One region of the Buttiauxella ferragutiae genome, then DNA from elsewhere that is predicted to be linked to it. Evidence: predicted binding sites of a transcription regulator. Region 1 holds the regulator's gene; each other region holds the start of a gene.
The links. The regulator CRP, encoded in region 1, controls carbon source genes, mostly activating them, when cyclic AMP is high. The targets are predictions, from matches to a motif close to ATGTGANNNNNNTCACAT.
Positions count from the first base shown of each region.

Region 1 (3,284 bases):
ATCGCTGCCTGAACCGACCGATGTGTTGTTCTATGAAGGATTGCACGGTGGAGTCGTCACCCCACAGCACGATGTGGCGAATGCCGTCGACTTGCTGGTTGGCGTAGTGCCGATTGTCAACCTGGAATGGATTCAAAAACTGGTGCGTGATACCAGCGAACGTGGGCATTCCCGGGAAGCGGTGATGGATTCAGTGGTGCGCTCAATGGACGACTACATCAATTACATCACGCCACAATTTTCACGCACGCACATTAACTTCCAGCGTGTCCCGACTGTCGATACCTCTAACCCGTTTGCTGCACGCGGAATTCCATCGCTGGATGAAAGTTTTGTGGTGATTCATTTTCGCGGGTTGGATGACATCGATTTCCCGTACTTGCTCGCCATGTTGCAAGGCTCATTCATTTCCCACATCAATACAATAGTGGTACCGGGCGGCAAAATGGGGCTGGCGATGGAATTGATCATGACGCCGTTAGTGAAGCGTCTGGCGGAAGGACGAAATATCAATAATCAGGGCGGCGAGTAACCGCCCTGTTTTGCACACTAGCCTTCAATGACTTCGTAGCTGTGCGTGATATTTACGGCTTTTTCCAGCATCAGTGCAACAGAGCAATACTTCTCAGCAGATAAATCAACCGCGCGGGAAACCGCGTTATCTTTTAGCTCTTTGCCTGTCACGATGAAATGCAGATTGATGTGAGTAAAAAGACGAGGAGCTTCTTCGCGACGCTCAGAGGTCAATTTCACTTCGCAGTCGGTGACGTCGTAGCGGCCTTTTTGCAAAATAGAAACCACGTCTATTGCACTGCAACCCCCGGCAGCCATCAGTACCATTTCCATCGGGCTCGGTGCTTTATCGCCAGAATTACCGTCCATCAGAATCTGGTGTCCTGAAGCGGATTCACCAAGGAAAGTTAACCCTTCAACCCATTTCACACGTGCCTGCATGTTGCTTCTCCCATTGAAAAAATTACCTTCCAGAGTACGCGGATGCAGCAAAACTGGCAACGGAAGGCGACCTACGTCATGCTGAAACGAGACAATAGGAGACACCTGCCAAAAGCTATGCTAAAACAATCCGGATGCTACATTGATACATTGACGTAATGCATAGATGCAAAGGACGTCACTAATTACAGGCAGCAAGAATGACTTGCATGCCATCTCCCCAAAGTGGGGAATATTCTAATACTTGCAACGCCAGACAGGATGTTTAGCGTCCTGTCGTTGGTAGCCAGTTATAAACAGAGGATAACCGCGCATGGTGCTTGGCAAACCGCAAACAGACCCGACTCTCGAATGGTTCTTGTCCCATTGCCACATTCATAAGTATCCATCGAAGAGCACACTGATCCACCAGGGTGAAAAAGCAGAGACGCTGTATTACATCGTCAAGGGCTCTGTAGCTGTTCTGATCAAAGATGAAGAGGGCAAGGAAATGATCCTCTCCTATCTGAATCAGGGCGACTTTATTGGTGAGTTAGGGCTGTTCGAAGAAGGCCAGGAACGTAGTGCCTGGGTCCGTGCTAAATCTGCCTGTGAAGTGGCTGAAATTTCCTATAAAAAATTCCGCCAGCTGATCCAGGTAAACCCAGACATTCTGATGCGTCTTTCTTCCCAGATGGCTCGTCGTCTGCAAGTCACTTCTGAGAAAGTCGGTAACCTGGCATTCCTCGATGTGACTGGTCGTATCGCGCAGACACTGTTGAACCTGGCAAAACAGCCTGATGCAATGACTCACCCAGACGGTATGCAGATTAAAATTACCCGTCAGGAAATTGGTCAGATCGTCGGTTGTTCTCGTGAAACTGTCGGTCGTATCTTGAAAATGCTGGAAGATCAGAACCTGATCTCCGCTCACGGCAAAACGATCGTCGTTTACGGCACTCGTTAATTTCCGTTTCAAAAAAGGCGTGTTGCTTTATGGACACGCCTTTTTTTGTCTTTAAAATCCAAACACCTGCAACACAAAGTATGACAAGCATATGTGGAGAAGATTAATCTATCACCCTGAAGTTAACTATGCACTGCGGCAAACGCTGGTGCTGTGCCTTCCTGTGGGGATCGGTTTACTACTGGGGAATTTGCAGTTAGGTCTGCTTTTCTCGTTAGTGCCCGCTTGTTGCAACATTGCTGGTCTGGATACACCCCATAAGCGTTTTTTTAAACGCCTGATTGTTGGCGGCACTCTTTTTGCGACCAGCAGTTTAATCATGCAGCTTTTGCTGCTCTACACCGCGGTCCCATTGCCCATCATTCTTATGGTGATGGCGCTCTTGTTAGGCGTCACCGCTGAAATCAGCGCCCTGCACGCACGTTTGCTTCCGGCATCGCTGATTGCGGCCATCTTTACGCTAAGTATGGCCGGCAATATGCCTATCTGGAAGCCGATGGTGTTATATGTCTCCGGCACGATTTGGTACGGAGTCTTTAACTGGTTTTGGTTCTGGATGTGGCGTGAGCAGCCGCTGCGCGAAACGTTAAGCCTGCTCTATCGCCAATTGGCGGAGTACTGTGAAGCCAAATACGGCATGCTGACACAACATGCTGATCCCGAAACAGCGCTGCCTCCACTGCTGGCTCGCCAGCAAAAAGCCGTAGACCTGATCACCATCTGCTACCAACAGCTGCATATGCTGTCGGCAAATCAGCAGAACGGTTACAAACATTTGTTACGCTCTTTTCAGATAGCGTTAGATTTGCAAGAGCACATCTCCGTCAGTTTGCACCAGCCTGCCGAGGTGCAAAAACTTGTCGCGAAAAGCCATGCAGAAGCGGTTATTCGCTGGAATGCGCAGACCATTGCGGCACGCTTGCGCGTGTTGGCCGATGACATTCTCTACCATCGTTACCCACAGCGTTTTACGATGGAGAAACAAATTGAAGCCCTCGAGAAAATTGCTCGCCAGAATCCGGACAACCCGGTTGGGCAGTTTTGTCATTATCACTTCAGCCGTATCGCCCGCGTGCTGCGCATCCAACGCCCTCTGTACGCCCGTGATTTAATGGAAGACCGGCAGCGCCGTTTACCGCTGTGGGCAGCACTGAAAAGCTATTTGTCGTTGAAATCTGCCGCCCTGCGCAACGCCGCCCGACTAGGCGTAATGCTAACCATCGCCAGTCTTTTCGGGGCATTTTTACATCTGCCGAAACCCTACTGGATTTTAATGACGGTGATGTTCGTTACGCAAAACGGCTACGGCGCCACGCGGGTACGCATTCTGCACCGTTCGGCAGGGACCATTGCTGGCCTGGCGATTGCGGGTATCGCCCTGCAC
Region 1 is NZ_CP093332.1:389,124-392,407, reverse strand. It holds gene MNO13_RS01700 (phosphoribulokinase) at 1-532, shown strand, start outside; gene MNO13_RS01695 (OsmC family protein) at 550-954, opposite strand; gene crp (cAMP-activated global transcriptional regulator CRP) at 1,268-1,900, shown strand; gene MNO13_RS01685 (YccS/YhfK family putative transporter) at 1,992-3,284, shown strand, end outside.

Region 2 (3,284 bases), 1.9 Mb from region 1:
ATCCTGCTTGCTGGTGTAGCCGTAACGCTTCAACACCTCAAGCGTTTTCGCCGCGATATCTTTTCCTTCCTGATGATGGAACCAGGGGGCTTTTATCTCTGGGTAAATACCAATATTTTTCCCTGTGGAGTGATTCAAGCCCTGGATAAACTCGATCTCCTCTTCAAAGGTATGCACGCGGAAATCAGATTTCCCCATCGGGAAACGACCAGGGAAGGTTTGCACCTGCTTGCCGTCTACCACATCAAAACCTTCGGTAAATTTCAGCGACTTGATTTCGTCGAGGGTAAAATCGATGGCGTAGTAGCGACCGTCTTTACGCGCCCGATTTGGGAAGCGCTGCGCAACGTCGGTGACCCGATCAAGATAGTGGTCGTGCAGCACCACTAATCTGTCGTCTTTGGTCATCACCAGATCCTGCTCAAGGTAGTCAGCCCCTTGAGCATAGGCCAGGGCTTTGGCAGGTAAAGTGTGCTCCGGCAGATAGCCGCTCGCACCGCGATGGGCTATCACCACTTTGTCCGTTGTCTGGGCAAAGGAGCTGGCGGAAGCAAACATTACCGCCCCCACCAGGATAGATTTGGTCAGGATTTTCATTATGCTTTCCCTGTCAGTTTTTTATGGTGTTGTTTGTTCTCACCCACCATCACCACCAACAACAGAATCACGGCCATAATGCTGCCGCCGATCATCACCATAAAGCCGCCGTCCCAGCCGAAGAAATCTACGGTATAGCCAACGATGGCACTCGCGGCCACCGAACCACCGAGATAGCCAAACAAGCCAGTAAAGCCTGCTGCCGTTCCCGCGGCCTTTTTCGGTGCCAGTTCCAGCGCGTGCAGGCCAATCAGCATCACCGGCCCGTAGATCAGGAAGCCAATCACAATCATACACGCCATATCCACACCCGGATTTCCCGGCGGGTTCAGCCAGTAAACAATGGTCGCAATCGTCACCAGAATCATAAAGAACACGCCGGTAGCACCGCGGTTGCCTCTGAACACTTTGTCCGACATCCAGCCACACAGCAGCGTGCCAGGTATTCCGGCGTATTCATAAAGGAAATAGGCCCAGGAGGATTTATCCAGCGCGAAGTGTTTCACTTCTTTCAGATAGGTTGGCGACCAGTCGAGAATGCCGTAACGCAGCAAATAAACGAAAACGTTAGCAATGGCGATGTACCACAGCAGGCGGTTGGGGAAAACGTACTGCATGAAGATCTGTTTTGCCGTTAGCTCCTCTTCCGTTTTTTCGTTGTAGTCGTCCGGGTAATCATTTTTGTATTCTTCGATTGGCGGCAAACCGCATGATTGCGGCGTATCGCGCATTAACGCAAAAGCAATTAACGCCACAAAAATCGCCGCAAAGGCTGGCATATAAAGTGCCGCATGCCAGTCGTTAAACCACGCCATCCCGAGTAAGAACAGCAGCGGCGGCAAGCCACCGCCGACGTTATGCGCGCAGTTCCAGATGGAAACAATTCCCCCACGCTCTTTTTTAGACCACCAGTGCACCATGGTACGCCCGCACGGCGGCCAGCCCATTCCCTGGAACCAACCGCATAAAAACAGCAGGACAAACATCACCGCAATACTGGATGTCGCCCACGGCACAAAGCCCATAAATAACATTACGGCGGCGGCCAGAATCAAACCGGCAGGTAAGAAAACACGCGGATTCGAGCGGTCAGAAACCGCCCCCATAATAAATTTCGAGAAGCCGTAAGCAATAGAAATACCGGAAAGCGCAAATCCGAGGTCACCGCGCGAGAAGCCCTGCTCCACCAGATACGGCATCGCCAGAGTAAAGTTTTTACGTACCAGGTAGTAAGCGGCGTAACCGAAGAAAATGCCCATGAATATCTGCCAGCGCAGACGACGATAAGTCGGATCGACATGCTCACTTTTCAGCCGTGGCTGGTGTGGGCTAGGTTTGAAAATGCTCAGCATAAATGCCTCCGTGGCAGGTTTTTTATCAAGCAATGTTCTTTTGCGAGCGCATGTTAAGGATTATCCCACCAGGTTAGTGTGAAACACCCCACAACATATTACATTTTTATTACAAACTATCGAAAAGGTGCATCACGTCACACTTTGCTTTCGTTTTATTTTCGAATTTGCTCGATATCAAACATTCGCATCTCGATCTGTGGCTGAATAGTCCCCAGATAATTTTTCAGGAGCGGAACATGGCGATGGGATGCAAAGAACAGGATGTGATTATTATTGGCGGAGGCGCTACGGGCGCGGGTATTGCCCGCGACTGCGCACGGCGTGGGTTACAAACCCTGCTGCTGGAAAGGCACGACATTGCAACCGGCGCGACAGGTCGTAATCATGGCTTGCTGCACAGCGGCGCACGGTACGCCATGACGGACAGCGAATCGGCCAGGGAATGTATTGAAGAAAACCGCATCCTGAAACGCATTGCTCGCCACTGTATCGAACGCACGGACGGCCTGTTTATCACCCTTCCTGAAGATGATTTAACCTTGCAGAGCGTGTTTATTGCCGCCTGCCAGGATGCCGGAATCAATGCACAGCAACTCAGTCCTCAAGAAGCATTACGCATAGAACCCGCGGTAAACCCTGAACTAATTGGCGCAGTAAGGGTGCCAGATGGCACAGTTGACCCATTCCGTCTGACCGCCGCCAATATGCTGGATGCCAGAGAACACGGTGCCGAAATTCTCACCGGCCAGGAAGTCACCGGCCTTATCCGCAACGGCGATCGGGTTTGTGGAGTGCGGGCTTACAACCATCAAACCCGCGAACATCACGATTTTTACGCCAGCGTAGTGGTAAACGCCGCCGGGATCTGGGGGCAACACATTGCTGAATATGCCGATTTACGTGTGCGAATGCTGCCTGCCAAAGGTTCGTTGCTGATCCTCGGCCATCGCATCAATAACATGGTGATCAACCGCTGCCGCAAACCTGCCGACGCCGATATTTTGGTTCCCGGCGATACCATTTCGCTGATTGGCACCACCTCAACGCCTGTCGAATATGAGCAAATCGACAATATGCAGGTCACCCCGCAAGAGGTCGACATCCTGATTCGTGAAGGTTCAAAGCTGTCACCCAAACTTGCCGCAACCCGTATTTTGCGTGCCTACGCTGGCGTGCGCCCGCTGGTTGCCAGCGACGACGACCCAACCGGACGAAATGCCAGCCGCGGAATTGTGCTGCTTGATCACGCAAAGCGTGACGGCATGGAAGGGTTCATCACCATTACTGGCGGCAAGCTGATGACCTATCGCCTGATGGCGGAATGGGCCACCA
Region 2 is NZ_CP093332.1:3,809,614-3,812,897, forward strand. It holds gene glpQ (glycerophosphodiester phosphodiesterase) at 1-558, opposite strand, end outside; gene glpT (glycerol-3-phosphate transporter) at 597-1,949, opposite strand; gene glpA (anaerobic glycerol-3-phosphate dehydrogenase subunit A) at 2,189-3,284, shown strand, end outside.
Region 2: the regulator CRP is predicted to act here: its motif matches at 2,026-2,043, upstream of glpT (glycerol-3-phosphate transporter).

Region 3 (3,284 bases), 2.1 Mb from region 1:
CCCTGACGTAAAGCATCAACCAAATGGCCAATCGGACGTTCTTTCATGCGTGGTTCACCGGTCAGCACGATGTTATTGCTACCCAGACACAGTGCCGCCGCCAGTGGGCGCATCGCCGTACCCGCATTCCCTAAGAACAGTTCCAGCTCGCCCGCGGCTTGCAATGGACCCCCCATGCCGGTCACTTCACAACGTGTACGATCGGCTGAAAGTGTATAACTTACTCCCAATGCTTTCAGTGCGTTGAGCATATGACGAACGTCATCGCTATCCAGCAAATTAGTCAGTTCAGTCGTGCCATGCGCCAGTGCTGCAAGCAGCAGAGCGCGATTAGAGACACTTTTTGAACCAGGAAGATTAATCGTGCCGTCGACCAATGCGATGGGTTGTAACGTCAGGGATTCCAGCATGGGGTAAATACTCTCAACTCAAACAGAATAAAAACCCCGCGAACCATGCCGCGGGGAGAATAACAACGAGCAGCAATTAACCGTGGCGACGCTCAAAGTCGATCATGAAGTTAGTTAACGCTTTAACACCTTCGAGTGGCATCGCATTGTAGATAGAAGCACGCATTCCGCCTACAACACGGTGGCCTTTCAATGCGTGTAGACCTGCAGCAAACGACTCTTCGAGGAAGAGTTTATCAAGCGCGCTATCAGCCAACTGGAATGGGACATTCATGCGCGAACGGTTGGCCGGAGCAACATCGTTACGATAAAAATCGCTTTTATCAATCACACCGTATAACAGGCTCGCTTTCTCACGGTTAATTTTGTCCATGACTTCCACACCACCTTGTTCCTTCAGCCATTTAAAGACCAGACCGGAAAGATACCAGGCGAATGTTGGTGGGGTATTAAACATGGAGTCGTTTTCATTAAGCACGGTGTAGTCAAGAATTGACGGGCACGCTTTATGCGCCTTGCCGAGCAAATCTTCACGCACGATAACCAACGTCAAACCGGCTGGACCGATGTTTTTCTGAGCACCAGCGTAAATTACGCCGAAACGGCTAATGTCGAGCGAGTGCGACAAAATCGAGGATGAGAAATCGGCAACCACAACCTTATCGCCAAAGTCTGGCGTTTCGTGAGTTGCGATACCGTCGATGGTTTCATTCGGGCAATAGTGCAAGTAGGCACTATCTTCAGAAACCTGCCACTCGCTCATCGGTTTGAGCGCACGCAGGCCATCAACGGTCACTTTCGCATCAATAACATTTGGCGTGCAGTATTTGTGCGCTTCTTTTACTGCACTACTCGCCCAATAGCCGCCATCAACATAGTCAGCGCTAGTTTTGTCACCCAGCAGGTTTAAAGGTACACCAGCGAATTGGCCGCGACCGCCACCGTGACAGAACAAAACTTTGTAGTTCGAGGGGATTTGCAGCAGAAAGCGAAAATCTTTTTCAGCTTCTTCAGCTACCTGAATAAACTCTTTACCACGGTGGCTAATCTCCATTACGGAGGTGCCTAAGCCTTGCCAGTCGCAGAGTTCACTTTGCGCACGACGAAGCACTTCAGCCGGTAGCATCGCCGGGCCGGAACTAAAATTGTATACCTGAGTCATTTCCCCTCACCACGCTAAGAGCACTAAGATTTTTTCACGGTATCGGTTTTATCATTCACTCGCGGAGGCTGCAATGGTTAATCAGGTGCGCTGCGGGAATGTGCGCAAAATCACACAACAGATTCATCTAATCGATGAATTAAACACCCGATAAATGCCCGTCAGGTCACTCGCGTGGCGGTACTGGCCTTAACCCACACTTTATGAGCACAGCGCGGGCAAGCAATTTCATCATTTGCATTCAACGCCACGACTTCACTGCAATGGATACAGGCATAATCCGCATCTTCCGGCATTTTAATAAACCGTTCGCAGCAGTGCTCAGGCAAAATCGGTAAACCCGGTCTGACGAGTTTATCAGGAAAGAAATAGACGCTTATCTGGCCGTTGGTTTCAAGTATCGCCAGACGAACTTGCCCGAGATGCTCTACGCCCAGCAAGCGTAGCTCCATAAAAAACTCAAATTCAGTCATGTTTTGCGACTTCATTTTTTCCCAGGAAAACTCCCCCTCTTCGATAATGACGGAAGGTTTTCCTTCAAACAGGTTTTCAAGTTTTTCACTGTGGCTCATCAGCCACATCACCAGACGATAAAGCAGCCCCAATGTGACGAAAACAATCAACACAGGTAGCATCGGTACGTCATGATAAAACGCCACATCGCCTGCCGCCGAGCCAAGCGTTAAGATTATCAACACTTCAAACAACGACATCTGCCGAACGCCACGCCGCCCCGTTATCTTTAAAAACAGGAACACTAATATAAAGGTATAGAGGCTACGAAAAGCGACCTCCCAGAGAAAATCCAGTGGGACGTCGTTTAATGCCATACGTTGAAGATCAAAGCTCTTCATTTTTACCGCCATTACAGTGGGTTACTGACAGTAAGCATAGCCTGTTATGCTATCGCCGCCTGCTGGCTGCTGACAATGGTGTCAGTCGGCTAAAACCCGTATCATTGCGCGCTTTGCGTACGACAAAAGTGAAACCTCATGACTCAAACCTTTATTCCTGGCAAAGATGCCGCACTGGAAGATTCCATCGCTCGCTTCCAGACCAAGCTCGCCGATCTTGGCTTTAATATAGAAGAAGCTTCCTGGTTAAACCCTGTGCCAAACGTCTGGTCAGTGCATATCCGTGATAAAGACAGCGCGCTGTGCTTTACCAATGGTAAAGGCGCGACTAAAAAAGCCGCTTTGGCTTCAGCGCTGGGCGAATATTTCGAGCGTTTGTCGACTAACTATTTCTTTGCTGATTTCTGGTTAGGTGAAACCATCGCCAATGGCCCGTTTGTGCATTATCCAAACGAGAAGTGGTTCCCAATTCCTGAAGATGAGCAACTGCCGGAAGGCATTCTCGACGATCGTTTGCGCGCGTTTTACGATCCTGAGAACGAAGTCACCGCAGGTATGCTGATTGATCTGCAATCCGGCAATGAAGAGCGCGGCATCTGCGCACTGCCGTTTACCCGTCAATCCGATCAAGAAACCGTCTATATTCCGATGAACATCATCGGGAACTTGTATGTTTCTAATGGGATGTCTGCAGGGAACACCGCAAACGAAGCCCGTGTTCAGGGACTTTCAGAAGTTTTTGAGCGTTACATTAAAAATCGCATTATCGCGGAAAGCATTAGCCTGCCGGAAATCCCGCAGGAAGTGCTGGCTCGCTATCCTGGCGTGGTCGAATCAATCGCCACTCTGGAAGCTGAA
Region 3 is NZ_CP093332.1:3,604,305-3,607,588, forward strand. It holds gene aroA (3-phosphoshikimate 1-carboxyvinyltransferase) at 1-407, opposite strand, end outside; gene serC (3-phosphoserine/phosphohydroxythreonine transaminase) at 487-1,572, opposite strand; gene MNO13_RS16705 (DUF421 domain-containing protein) at 1,734-2,426, opposite strand; gene ycaO (30S ribosomal protein S12 methylthiotransferase accessory factor YcaO) at 2,565-3,284, shown strand, end outside.
Region 3: the regulator CRP is predicted to act here: its motif matches at 1,671-1,688, upstream of serC (3-phosphoserine/phosphohydroxythreonine transaminase).